Synechococcus sp. PCC 7335: one gene and its partners. The protein of the gene in region 3 binds, or shares a complex with, the protein of the main gene of each other region. Links are inferred from orthologs where the notes say so. Each region holds a gene or a part of one and is shown on either strand. Other genes may lie near its edges.

Evidence for each region. Proteins that work in one complex are often made in the same cells at the same time.
Region 1: the proteins of S7335_RS19290 (region 3) and ndhC are in contact, whole or in part, in a cryo-EM structure (PDB 6ZJN), measured with the Thermus thermophilus proteins. The link is inferred for Synechococcus sp. PCC 7335 from one-to-one orthologs. Residues at the interface, in WP_223903221.1 of Thermus thermophilus: Met26, Thr27, Asn29, Gly31, Pro32, His34; in WP_096411116.1 of Thermus thermophilus: Glu45, Ser46, Asn48, Pro50, Ala51, Gly52, Glu53.
Region 2: the proteins of S7335_RS19290 (region 3) and nuoB are in contact, whole or in part, in a cryo-EM structure (PDB 6KHJ), measured with the Thermosynechococcus vestitus proteins. The link is inferred for Synechococcus sp. PCC 7335 from one-to-one orthologs. Residues at the interface, in WP_011057128.1 of Thermosynechococcus vestitus: Pro17, His18, His19, Pro20, Ser21, Met22, Val25, Arg27, Met29, Thr31, Ile38, Asp39, Cys40, Glu41, Pro42, Val43, Ile44, Gly45, Tyr46, Leu47, His48, Arg49, Gly50, Met51, Lys53, Ile54, Asn57, Arg58, Pro65, Tyr66; in WP_011056552.1 of Thermosynechococcus vestitus: Leu46, Met47, Tyr48, Thr50, Ala51, Cys52, Phe54, Ile55, Glu56, Ala58, Ala59, Ile61, Gly62, Ser63, Arg64, Phe65, Asn76, Pro78, Thr89, Thr91, Lys93, Met94, Ala97, Leu101, Met123, Phe124, Ser126, Asp127, Ser128, Tyr129.

The regions. Positions count from the first base shown.
Region 1 is NZ_DS989904.1:2,486,513-2,489,329, forward strand. It holds ndhC (photosynthetic/respiratory NAD(P)H-quinone oxidoreductase subunit C), read right to left. Parts: upstream 1,682-2,817; coding sequence 1,319-1,681; downstream 1-1,318. Other genes in the region: S7335_RS10735 (NAD(P)H-quinone oxidoreductase subunit J), read right to left, coding at 31-564; nuoB (NADH-quinone oxidoreductase subunit NuoB), read right to left, coding at 570-1,298; S7335_RS10750 (rubredoxin), read left to right, coding at 1,988-2,428; S7335_RS10755 (photosynthesis system II assembly factor Ycf48), read left to right, coding at 2,621-2,817. UniProt on the Escherichia coli protein: NDH-1 shuttles electrons from NADH, via FMN and iron-sulfur (Fe-S) centers, to quinones in the respiratory chain. The immediate electron acceptor for the enzyme in this species is believed to be ubiquinone.
Region 2 is NZ_DS989904.1:2,485,947-2,488,847, reverse strand. It holds nuoB (NADH-quinone oxidoreductase subunit NuoB), read left to right. Parts: upstream 1-1,037; coding sequence 1,038-1,766; downstream 1,767-2,901. Other genes in the region: S7335_RS10730 (phosphodiester glycosidase family protein), read left to right, coding at 2,511-2,901; S7335_RS10735 (NAD(P)H-quinone oxidoreductase subunit J), read left to right, coding at 1,772-2,305; ndhC (photosynthetic/respiratory NAD(P)H-quinone oxidoreductase subunit C), read left to right, coding at 655-1,017; S7335_RS10750 (rubredoxin), read right to left, coding at 1-348. UniProt on the Escherichia coli protein: NDH-1 shuttles electrons from NADH, via FMN and iron-sulfur (Fe-S) centers, to quinones in the respiratory chain. The immediate electron acceptor for the enzyme in this species is ubiquinone.
Region 3 is NZ_DS989904.1:4,610,934-4,616,838, forward strand. What follows is about bases 1-2,983. They hold S7335_RS19290 (NAD(P)H-quinone oxidoreductase subunit H), read left to right. Parts: upstream 1-889; coding sequence 890-2,077; downstream 2,078-2,983. Other genes in these bases: rsmH (16S rRNA (cytosine(1402)-N(4))-methyltransferase RsmH), read right to left, coding at 1-757; S7335_RS19295 (hypothetical protein), read right to left, coding at 2,315-2,617; S7335_RS19300 (phosphoketolase), read left to right, coding at 2,931-2,983. In the rest of the region: more of S7335_RS19300, read left to right, coding at 2,984-5,357; S7335_RS19305 (histidine phosphatase family protein), read left to right, coding at 5,457-5,905.

The sequences.
Region 1 (2,817 bases), 2.1 Mb from region 3 along the record:
AGCAAGCTTTTCTTGTTCTAACCGAATACTCTAATAAGCATCTTGCAGCTCGTAGAAATCAGGGGAGATATAGTCCTTCCGTAGTGGCCAACCTTCCCAGTCTTCTGGCATCAATAGACGTTTTAGATTCGGATGCCCTTCATAGATGATGCCAAACAGGTCATAGCATTCGCGCTCTTGCCAGTCAGCTGACTTCCAGATCCAGTATACAGATGGAATTCGGGGATCTTCTCTGGGCAGGAAGCACTTAATTCGTACCTCAGCTGGCGCATCCGCATCGTCACTTAGCTTTGTTAGATCATAGACGCTGACTAGGTCTTGCCCTGGACCAGAATCGTATGCACATTGACAGCGCAGATAGTTGAAGCCATAGGCATAGAGCGCAGTCGCAAAGGGTAGCAGAAACTGAGGATCAACCTTAAGAACTTCTATCCCTGCATGATCGCGCTCCATCACCTCATGACCAAAGCCTTGCTCACTCAGCCAGGTAGAGACCTCCCCGGCCTCGACAATAGCAGACTCTTCTGACTCTGTAGCCGCATCTTTCTTCTCTGTATCAGCCATCTACCTCACGCCTTTTCCTGCTTAACGTTTGCACCTTCTAATTCGGCTGCCGATTTCTCAACGGGCATTCCCATCGCTTCCATCAGCTCTTTCGGCGGCGTATCCCGCTTACTAGAAGCCAGATATTCCCCGGTCAAAATAGGTGCAACTACCTTCATTTCGTGAGAGCGAGTATAGAAACGATGTGTCTCTTGGAACTCTGCGCGCTCCTGCATAGACTCGTTCGCGATCTTCTTACGCAGCTTGATTACCGCATCAAAGATTGCCTCTGGTCTAGGCGGACAGCCAGGAATATACACATCAACTGGGATGATCTTGTCTACGCCGCGCAAAGCAGTTGGAGAATCAGCGCTGAACATACCGCCAGTAATCGTACAGGCGCCCATTGCCATCACATAAGCAGGCTTGGGCATCTGTTCGTATAGCCGGACGAGAGCGGGTGCCATCTTCATCGTTACTGTACCTGCCACGATGATCAAATCGGCCTGACGGGGACTAGCCCGAGGGGCTAGACCAAAGCGGTCAAAATCAAACCTGGAGCCCAACAGCGCCGCAAATTCAATGAAACAACAGGCCGTGCCGTACAGCAAGGGAAACAAGCTCGAAAGCCTAGTCCAGTTATAGAGGTCATCGACTGTTGTCAAAATGACGTTCTCGGATAGATCCTGCGTGACACCTGTTTTGGCAGCAGGATTCATAATCCGCTCGCCTGGATCTACCAAGGGATTTTGCATATCTGATCTCATACCTTTTCCTATGACCACTCCAAAGCTCCTTTACGCCATGCGTAGACCAACCCAACCACCAGAATGGCGATAAAGATGAGCGCTTCTACAAACGCTAAAAGTCCTAACGTGTGAAATGCAACCGCCCAGGGATACAAAAAGACCGTCTCTACATCGAAGATCACAAAGACCAATGCAAACATGTAGTAGCGAATGTTGAACTGAATCCATGCGCCACCGATAGGCTCACAGCCTGACTCGTAGGTCGTCCGGCTCGCAGGACCAGCACTTGCCGGGCGCAATAGCTTGGAAGCGCCTAAAGCGACTACTGGTACGAGAGAGCTGATAATTAGAAAGCCTAGAAAGTACTCGTATCCACTTAAAACAAACACAGCGTGCGCCTTGAACCGTTGACAAATATCTTTTTCATTGTAGCGGCCTAAGTCTACCGCAGTGGCTTACTTTGCTACTGTTATCAAAAAATCTGCGCCAAAACAGGATTGACAGAAATCTATGTACATAACGTAGTTACTAAGCGATCACATCAGCGATCGCAACGCTAGTAACACCTGGTGGCCTGCAAAAAAGAGCTCGTTTGCCTCACATCGCCCGCTGAGAGAAAACCACTCTATGCAATAATAGTTTACAAATATTTCATATTTTTTCAGTTCGCTACACCGGGCAAGTGTTTTAATCCCATGACTACTGAGCCGACCGCTAATCCTGACTCGGAATCATCTCCAGTCGAGGAAATAATTCCGTTGGTAAAGCCCGAAGGATCTAAAGAAGAAAAGCCTGAAGGGTCCGAAGAAGGGCCTCCTACTCCTGAGGAGATGGATCGATTTGAGTGTCGCTCTTGTGGCTATACCTACGAACCTACTAAAGGCGATAGCCGCAGCGACACCCCGCGGGGCGTTCCGTTTAGAGAACTGCCCTTGGACTGGCGCTGCAGCGTTTGTGGCTCTAGTAAATCGCAGTTCAGTAACATCGGTCGGGCAGGTACTGCTTCTGGCTTCAAAGAAAACTTGAGCTATGGATTTGGCGTAAACACGCTGACACCTGGACAGAAAAACGTGCTGATATTTGGCGCTTTGGGATTAGCTGTGCTGTTTTTCTTGAGTCTGTATGGATTGCGATAGCGCTCCAGTTAGCTTGTAGAGCAAGTATCTAGGTTCTGTCAGCTAGTGTTCTGTTGCTTATGATAGATAGCGGCTGACTGAGTTGATTGTGTTGATTGTCCGGTGTCCATATATGTTATGTCCATATATTGAGTGTACGACTATGTTCTTTCGGATTGATTTTTTGCTGGAGTTGTCATGCAAACGGTTTTAATGTCCTTTCTTATAACTGCTTCTACGGCTGTGAAAGGAGCTATAAGAAAAGGGACGATGTTAGCTTTAGTTGCGGTGCTAGCGACTAGCTGTAGCAGTGTATTCCTCTCGGGGACAGAGACTAACCCTTGGGATGTCATTGCGCTGCCAACTGAGGCTTCTATCTCCGATGTTGCTTTTGCGAGTGATGGAGAACA
Region 2 (2,901 bases), 2.1 Mb from region 3 along the record:
TACGCCAAATCCATAGCTCAAGTTTTCTTTGAAGCCAGAAGCAGTACCTGCCCGACCGATGTTACTGAACTGCGATTTACTAGAGCCACAAACGCTGCAGCGCCAGTCCAAGGGCAGTTCTCTAAACGGAACGCCCCGCGGGGTGTCGCTGCGGCTATCGCCTTTAGTAGGTTCGTAGGTATAGCCACAAGAGCGACACTCAAATCGATCCATCTCCTCAGGAGTAGGAGGCCCTTCTTCGGACCCTTCAGGCTTTTCTTCTTTAGATCCTTCGGGCTTTACCAACGGAATTATTTCCTCGACTGGAGATGATTCCGAGTCAGGATTAGCGGTCGGCTCAGTAGTCATGGGATTAAAACACTTGCCCGGTGTAGCGAACTGAAAAAATATGAAATATTTGTAAACTATTATTGCATAGAGTGGTTTTCTCTCAGCGGGCGATGTGAGGCAAACGAGCTCTTTTTTGCAGGCCACCAGGTGTTACTAGCGTTGCGATCGCTGATGTGATCGCTTAGTAACTACGTTATGTACATAGATTTCTGTCAATCCTGTTTTGGCGCAGATTTTTTGATAACAGTAGCAAAGTAAGCCACTGCGGTAGACTTAGGCCGCTACAATGAAAAAGATATTTGTCAACGGTTCAAGGCGCACGCTGTGTTTGTTTTAAGTGGATACGAGTACTTTCTAGGCTTTCTAATTATCAGCTCTCTCGTACCAGTAGTCGCTTTAGGCGCTTCCAAGCTATTGCGCCCGGCAAGTGCTGGTCCTGCGAGCCGGACGACCTACGAGTCAGGCTGTGAGCCTATCGGTGGCGCATGGATTCAGTTCAACATTCGCTACTACATGTTTGCATTGGTCTTTGTGATCTTCGATGTAGAGACGGTCTTTTTGTATCCCTGGGCGGTTGCATTTCACACGTTAGGACTTTTAGCGTTTGTAGAAGCGCTCATCTTTATCGCCATTCTGGTGGTTGGGTTGGTCTACGCATGGCGTAAAGGAGCTTTGGAGTGGTCATAGGAAAAGGTATGAGATCAGATATGCAAAATCCCTTGGTAGATCCAGGCGAGCGGATTATGAATCCTGCTGCCAAAACAGGTGTCACGCAGGATCTATCCGAGAACGTCATTTTGACAACAGTCGATGACCTCTATAACTGGACTAGGCTTTCGAGCTTGTTTCCCTTGCTGTACGGCACGGCCTGTTGTTTCATTGAATTTGCGGCGCTGTTGGGCTCCAGGTTTGATTTTGACCGCTTTGGTCTAGCCCCTCGGGCTAGTCCCCGTCAGGCCGATTTGATCATCGTGGCAGGTACAGTAACGATGAAGATGGCACCCGCTCTCGTCCGGCTATACGAACAGATGCCCAAGCCTGCTTATGTGATGGCAATGGGCGCCTGTACGATTACTGGCGGTATGTTCAGCGCTGATTCTCCAACTGCTTTGCGCGGCGTAGACAAGATCATCCCAGTTGATGTGTATATTCCTGGCTGTCCGCCTAGACCAGAGGCAATCTTTGATGCGGTAATCAAGCTGCGTAAGAAGATCGCGAACGAGTCTATGCAGGAGCGCGCAGAGTTCCAAGAGACACATCGTTTCTATACTCGCTCTCACGAAATGAAGGTAGTTGCACCTATTTTGACCGGGGAATATCTGGCTTCTAGTAAGCGGGATACGCCGCCGAAAGAGCTGATGGAAGCGATGGGAATGCCCGTTGAGAAATCGGCAGCCGAATTAGAAGGTGCAAACGTTAAGCAGGAAAAGGCGTGAGGTAGATGGCTGATACAGAGAAGAAAGATGCGGCTACAGAGTCAGAAGAGTCTGCTATTGTCGAGGCCGGGGAGGTCTCTACCTGGCTGAGTGAGCAAGGCTTTGGTCATGAGGTGATGGAGCGCGATCATGCAGGGATAGAAGTTCTTAAGGTTGATCCTCAGTTTCTGCTACCCTTTGCGACTGCGCTCTATGCCTATGGCTTCAACTATCTGCGCTGTCAATGTGCATACGATTCTGGTCCAGGGCAAGACCTAGTCAGCGTCTATGATCTAACAAAGCTAAGTGACGATGCGGATGCGCCAGCTGAGGTACGAATTAAGTGCTTCCTGCCCAGAGAAGATCCCCGAATTCCATCTGTATACTGGATCTGGAAGTCAGCTGACTGGCAAGAGCGCGAATGCTATGACCTGTTTGGCATCATCTATGAAGGGCATCCGAATCTAAAACGTCTATTGATGCCAGAAGACTGGGAAGGTTGGCCACTACGGAAGGACTATATCTCCCCTGATTTCTACGAGCTGCAAGATGCTTATTAGAGTATTCGGTTAGAACAAGAAAAGCTTGCTCCTAGGGTCTTCTGCGCTATGTAGAGGCCCTTTTTATAGGATTTTGGGGCTCTATTGCGAGAGCTAACTGCTAACTTATTAGCTTGTTTCAATCAAAGTGGTGACTCATGATGGTGAGCTAGGTGCAGACTACGATACATCTATCAAGGCAGCTAGAACAGTAAGAAAGTGAGAAATGTCACCGCGTAATTCGTGGCTAGTGTTGGCGCTACTGATCTTGGGATTAGGTAGTGTTTGGCTACTAGCTAGGGGAGTATCTACAGCCTGGATTGATGTTGAAGAACACGAAGCGGCTTCAGCTGAACTTAGTCGATCTGAACTTAAAAAGAACAAGCTAGATAGACTTGGCGCGGATAGCGTGGATAGCGCTTACGGCTACCAAAAGCGCTATTTCAAAGGTGCGATTGCCCACGTAGTCACCCAACCACCGACCGTCCAACTATCGATCGCTGTTGCACAAGAGCTTGCCACGATAGAAGCCTTTGCCGAGCGAACAAATGCCGACTACATTATCAACGGTGGATTTTTCGATCCTCATAATGGCAAAACGACCTCTCACCTTATCT
Region 3 (5,905 bases):
AGGCGTACTTCACGATTCGATCTTCCAAGCTGTGGAAGCTAATAATTGCCAGTCGCCCACCTGGGTTTAGCCAGTCAGGCGCCTTTGCCAGCAGCGTTTTGAGCACGTCTAGCTCACCATTTACCGCAATCCGCAACGCCTGAAACGTCCGTGTAGCCGGGTGAATGCGTCCGTGGCGTGCCTTGGCTGGATATGCACCAGCAACTTCCCAGGCTAGTTCTGTGGTCGTGCTGAACGGCCTTTTCTCAACGATTCGCCGAGCAATTCGCCGAGATAGCCGCTCTTCGCCGTATTCGTAAATAGTGTCTGCGATCGCCTTCTCATCCCAGTGGTTGACAATCTCTTTAGCCATCAGTTCTTGCGTACTATCCATCCGCATATCTAGCGGTGCCTCTTGTCGAAAGCTAAACCCTCGCTGGGCCTGATCTAGCTGGGTAGAGCTAACACCGATATCAGCGAGGATGCCATCGAACTTGCGACCCCCCGGTTCGTAGCGTGAGAAGTTGGTGTGAATGAATGTTGTGCGATCGCGCCACACTTCTAGCCGCTTCTTCGCTGCCGATAGCGCCTGTAAATCTTGATCAAGCGCAACTAATTCAACGTTGCGTGCGGCCTTCAAGATCAGCTCGCTATGGCCACCGCCACCTACCGTAGCGTCTAGGTATCGTCCTCCATCTTCAATCTGCAGACCTGCTAGCACCTGCTCGCTCAAGACAGGAACATGAAAGAAAGGCTGAGCTGTAACATCTTCAGGCATATCAAGTGACACGTAGAATAGACACTGCCTGTATAATCAGGGCAGACTAGTGCTTTTGGACGTTGAATCTTTAAAGTAAAGGTACGACAATAAGGCCACTGACGAAATACGCATAAGGACGCCTGCTAAGCAATGGCTACGACACTGCAAACCAAGACCGAACCCATGGTTATCAACATGGGTCCTCACCATCCCTCTATGCACGGGGTGCTCCGGCTAATCGTTACGCTTGATGGCGAAAACGTTATTGACGTTGAACCTGTGATCGGCTACTTGCACCGTGGTATGGAGAAGATTGCTGAGAACCGGACAAACGTCATGTTCGTCCCCTATGTCAGCCGCTGGGACTATGCAGCAGGCATGTTCAACGAAGCTATCACCGTTAACGCGCCTGAAAAACTAGCCGATATCGAAGTACCCAAGCGCGCTAGCTACATCCGCATGATCATGCTAGAGCTAAACCGCATTGCTAACCATCTGCTTTGGCTTGGCCCCTTCATGGCCGATTGCGGCGCCACAACGCCCTTCTTCTATATCTTCCGTGAACGCGAGCTAATCTATGATCTATGGGAAGCCGCTTCTGGCGCGCGTCTAATCAACAACAACTACTTTCGCATTGGTGGCGTCGCGGCTGACTTGCCCTACGGCTGGACAGAAAAGTGCGAAGACTTTTGCGACTACTTTGATCCCAAAGTTGATGAGTACGAAAAGCTGATCACCGACAACCCTATCTTCCGTCGCCGCGTAGAAGGCGTTGGCACTATGTCACGAGAGGATGCCATCAACTGGGGCTGCTCAGGACCGATGCTGCGAGCCTCCGGAGTGAAGTGGGATTTGCGTAAGGTCGACCACTACGAGTGCTACGATGAACTCGATTGGGATGTGCAGTGGGCTACTGAGGGCGATTGCTTTGCTCGCTACATCGTGCGGATCAACGAGATGCGCGAGTCAGTAAAAATCATTCGTCAGGCCATTAAAGGCTTGCCTGGTGGTCCATTCGAAAATTTAGAAGCCAAGCGGATGGCAGGCGGTCCAAAGTCTGAATGGAACGACTTTGACTACCAGTTTGCAGGCAAGAAGATCGCTCCGACGTTCAAGATTCCTGAAGGTGAGCACTACGTCAGAGTAGAAACAGGTAAGGGCGAAGTCGGTGTCTACATCATCGGTGAAAACAATGTCTTCCCGTGGAGATGGAAGATTCGCGCTGCGGACTTCAACAACCTGCAAATTCTGCCTAACTTACTCAAAGGGGTGAAGTTAGCAGATATCATGCCAATCCTAGGCAGCATTGATATCATCATGGGTTCCGTAGATAGATAGACAGACAAATCCTACACATAGCAATGGCCGGATGCATACTCTGCGAGAAGGCAAAGCCTACGGCTGTTGCTGACCACTTAGCTCTTCATGCATTAAGGGTCTTAGCCCTAGAAAATGTGTAGAGCTAAGTGGCGAAAGCTATAGAACATCTGAAAATAAAGTAAAGAAAAAGGAGATGACACTTCAAATTTGCGTCATCTCCTTATTTTCTATGTCATCTCTATATACAGCTATCAACTACACATCATCAAATTTTGCTTTCGCCTTATCAAATGCAATCTGAAGCTCACTCCAGGCCGACTCTACGCCTACCTTTATTTCTTCCCAAGCATTTTCCGCCGAGCCTTTCATAGACTCTAGCTTAGCGGCCAACTCAGTTTGCTTGACTTGTAACTCGTCGAGCTGCGCTTGATACTTAACTTTTGCGTCGGCCTTTGCGATCTCTGCTTTAGCTTTTAGCGTTTCGACTTGAGCATCTAATGCCTTAACCCTAGCTTCAACGGCTTCTTGATAGGCCGCTTTCTCCGATTTAGCAGACATAAAAGATTACCTCTAGTAAGAATCAGATCTTAACCGTATTGTCTTTATAGAAAAAGACAAATTGCATTTGTCTTGCGCAAATTGTATTACAGAGCTATACAGATATCTGTCCAAAAAGGATTGTATTGTTCGAGCTTTATAGCTTCTATTGACATACTCAGGTTTCATCTTAGATATTCTCTATCTAAATCATTGAGAGATTTTAGATGGCAGCAGTACTCAGAGAAAGTAGAAGTATTTTAAGACACAGTAAGAACAAGACACCATTTATAAACTTTGGGCAAAAGCACAGTTGCCACTGCTAGGAACCACCATGACTGCTATTGTCTCCTCTCAATCTTCTGAGTCGATTGCTTCACTAGATATCACGCCACCATCCGAAGATGAACTGAACAAGATAGATGCTTATTGGCGGGCTTGCCACTATTTGGCAGTTGGCATGATCTATTTGCGTGATAATCCACTACTTAAGGAATCTCTCACCAAAAAGCACGTCAAGCACAGGTTATTAGGCCACTGGGGTGCTTCTCCTGCTTTGAGCTTTACCTATGTTCACTGCAATCGCCTGATTAAGAAGTACGATCTAGATATGATCTTTGTCGCCGGGCCAGGTCACGGTGCGCCAGGGGTACTAGGTCCGGTATATCTAGAAGGGACTTACTCAGAGACCTATCCAGATAAAAGTGAAGATGAAGAGGGCATGCAGCGCTTCTTTAAGCAGTTCTCTTTCCCGGGCGATATTGGTAGCCACGTGACCCCAGAGACGCCTGGATCAATCCACGAAGGTGGCGAGCTAGGCTATAGCCTCTCTCACGCCTATGGTTCAGTTTTAGATAATCCTGATTTAATCACTTGCTGTGTGGTCGGTGATGGGGAATCTGAAACAGGTCCGCTCGCAACCGCTTGGCACTCTAACAAGTTCATTAATCCAGCTCGTGACGGCGCTGTTCTACCGGTTCTGAATTTGAACGGGTACAAGATTGCGAACCCTACCATCTTCGCTAGAATCTCCCACGAGGAGCTGGAGTATATGTTCAGGGGCTATGGCTATACGCCCTATTTCGTAGAAGGCAGCGACCCAGCCCAGATGCACAGGAAGATGGCTGAAACCATGGAAGCGTGCATCATCAAGATTAAGGAAGTCCAGCGAGAAGCAAGAGTTAATGGCAATGTCAAGCGTCCGCGCTGGCCGATGATTGTATTGCGATCGCCCAAAGGATGGACAGGACCCGATCAAGTCGATGGCAAAAAGGTAGAAGATTTCTGGCGATCGCACCAAGTGCCCATGGGCGGTATGCACAGCAACGAAGACCACCTGCGAAGGCTAGAAGCCTGGATGCGTAGCTACAAGCCCGAAGAACTCTTTGACGAAAACGGCACACTTGTCCCTGAGCTAAAAGAGCTTGCGCCTAAAGGAAGCCGCCGGATGAGCGCAAATCCCCATGCCAACGGTGGCCTGCTCCGCAGAGCGCTAAAGATGCCGCGTTTCCAAGACTATGCCATCCAAATGGAACGGCACGGCGTAGAGGAATACGAGAATACGAAAGTGTTGGGCCAGCTCATGCGCGATATCTTTCGCGATAATCCTAACAACTTCCGGCTAATGGGGCCTGATGAGACAGCCTCCAATCGATTGCAAGACGTCTACGATACCACTAAGAAAGTGTGGATGGCAGAGCTATACCCAGAGGACGAAGACGGTGGCAACCTCGCCCGAGATGGCCGGGTGATGGAGATGCTGAGCGAACACACCTTACAAGGCTGGCTAGAAGGCTATCTGCTAACCGGACGGCACGGACTCTTTCATACCTACGAAGCCTTTGCCCACGTAGTCGATTCTATGTTCAACCAGCATGCCAAATGGTTGGATATCTGCAAAAATCACGTCCCCTGGCGGCAGTCGGTCTCATCGCTAAATATCTTGCTCTCTTCTCTAGTATGGCGGCAAGACCACAATGGATTTAGCCACCAAGATCCAGGCTATGTAGATCTCATTACGAACAAAAGCCCAGAGGTTGTTCGTGCCTATTTCCCACCAGATGCGAACTGCCTACTTTCAGTCGCTGATCACTGCTTTCGCAGCGTTGACTATATCAACGTCATCATCTCTGACAAGCAAAAGCATCTACAGTATCTACCGATGGATGAGGCGATTCGGCACTGTACCAAAGGTATTGGGATCTGGGACTGGGCTAGTAATGATGACTGTGGTACCGAGCCAGATGTTCCTGATGTAGTGATGGCTTGCTGTGGCGATATCCCTACCCAGGAGGCTTTAGCAGCAACTGCTATCTTACGAGAAGAGTTTCCCTCCTTGAAAGTGCGTTTTATCAACGTGGTTGATTTGTTTAAGCTGATGTCAGAGGGCGAACATCCTCATGGGCTATCAAACAGAGACTTTGACTCTCTGTTTACCCCAGACAAGCCAGTCATCTTCAACTTTCACGGTTATCCCTGGCTGATTCACAAACTGGTGTATCGTCGCTCTAATCAAGATCGCATTCATGTACGGGGCTACAAGGAAGAAGGCAATATTAATACGCCTTTGGAGCTAGCCATTAATAACCAAATTGATAGGTTTGGCCTCGTGATTGATGTAATTGACAGAGTACCGTCTCTAGGATCGGCAGCGGGCCATGTAAAAGAGCGCATGAAGAACAAAATCATTGAATGTTTAAGCTACGCGCATGAGCATGGTACAGACCCAGAAGAGCTGGTGAACTGGAAGTGGCCCTATTAGGTGTAGGTCCGCTTTGTTTAGGGAATTTCTCATCTAGCGAGGCCAACACCTAACTATGCTGAGAAAGACCTATTCACCAGTAGCAGGATTTTCTTCTCAATGAGCCTACATCTCTATTTTCTGCGCCATGGAGAAACCACTCATAGTCAAACGGGTGGTTTCTGCGGCTTCTTAGACCCGGAGCTAACAGCGCCTGGAAAGCAGATGGCACAGGCATTTGCAGATGCATACAAGCAGCAGCCTTGGGAGGCAATTTTCTGCAGCCCCATGAAGCGCACGATAGCGACCGCCAAACCGCTGTGTGACGCCCTAGGGATAGAGCCGAAATTAAGGGAGGGTCTTAAAGAGATCAACTATGGCAAGTGGGAAGATAGTACGCAAGCAGAAGTTTGTAAACAATACGCTGAAGACTACATACGCTGGCAAAGAGAACCTGCATGGAATCCACCAACGGAGGGCGAGACTACAATTCAAATTGCCAGTAGAGCTTCTTTAGTCATTGCTGAGATAGAGGAGAAGTACACAAATGGAAATGTCTTAGTGGTTTC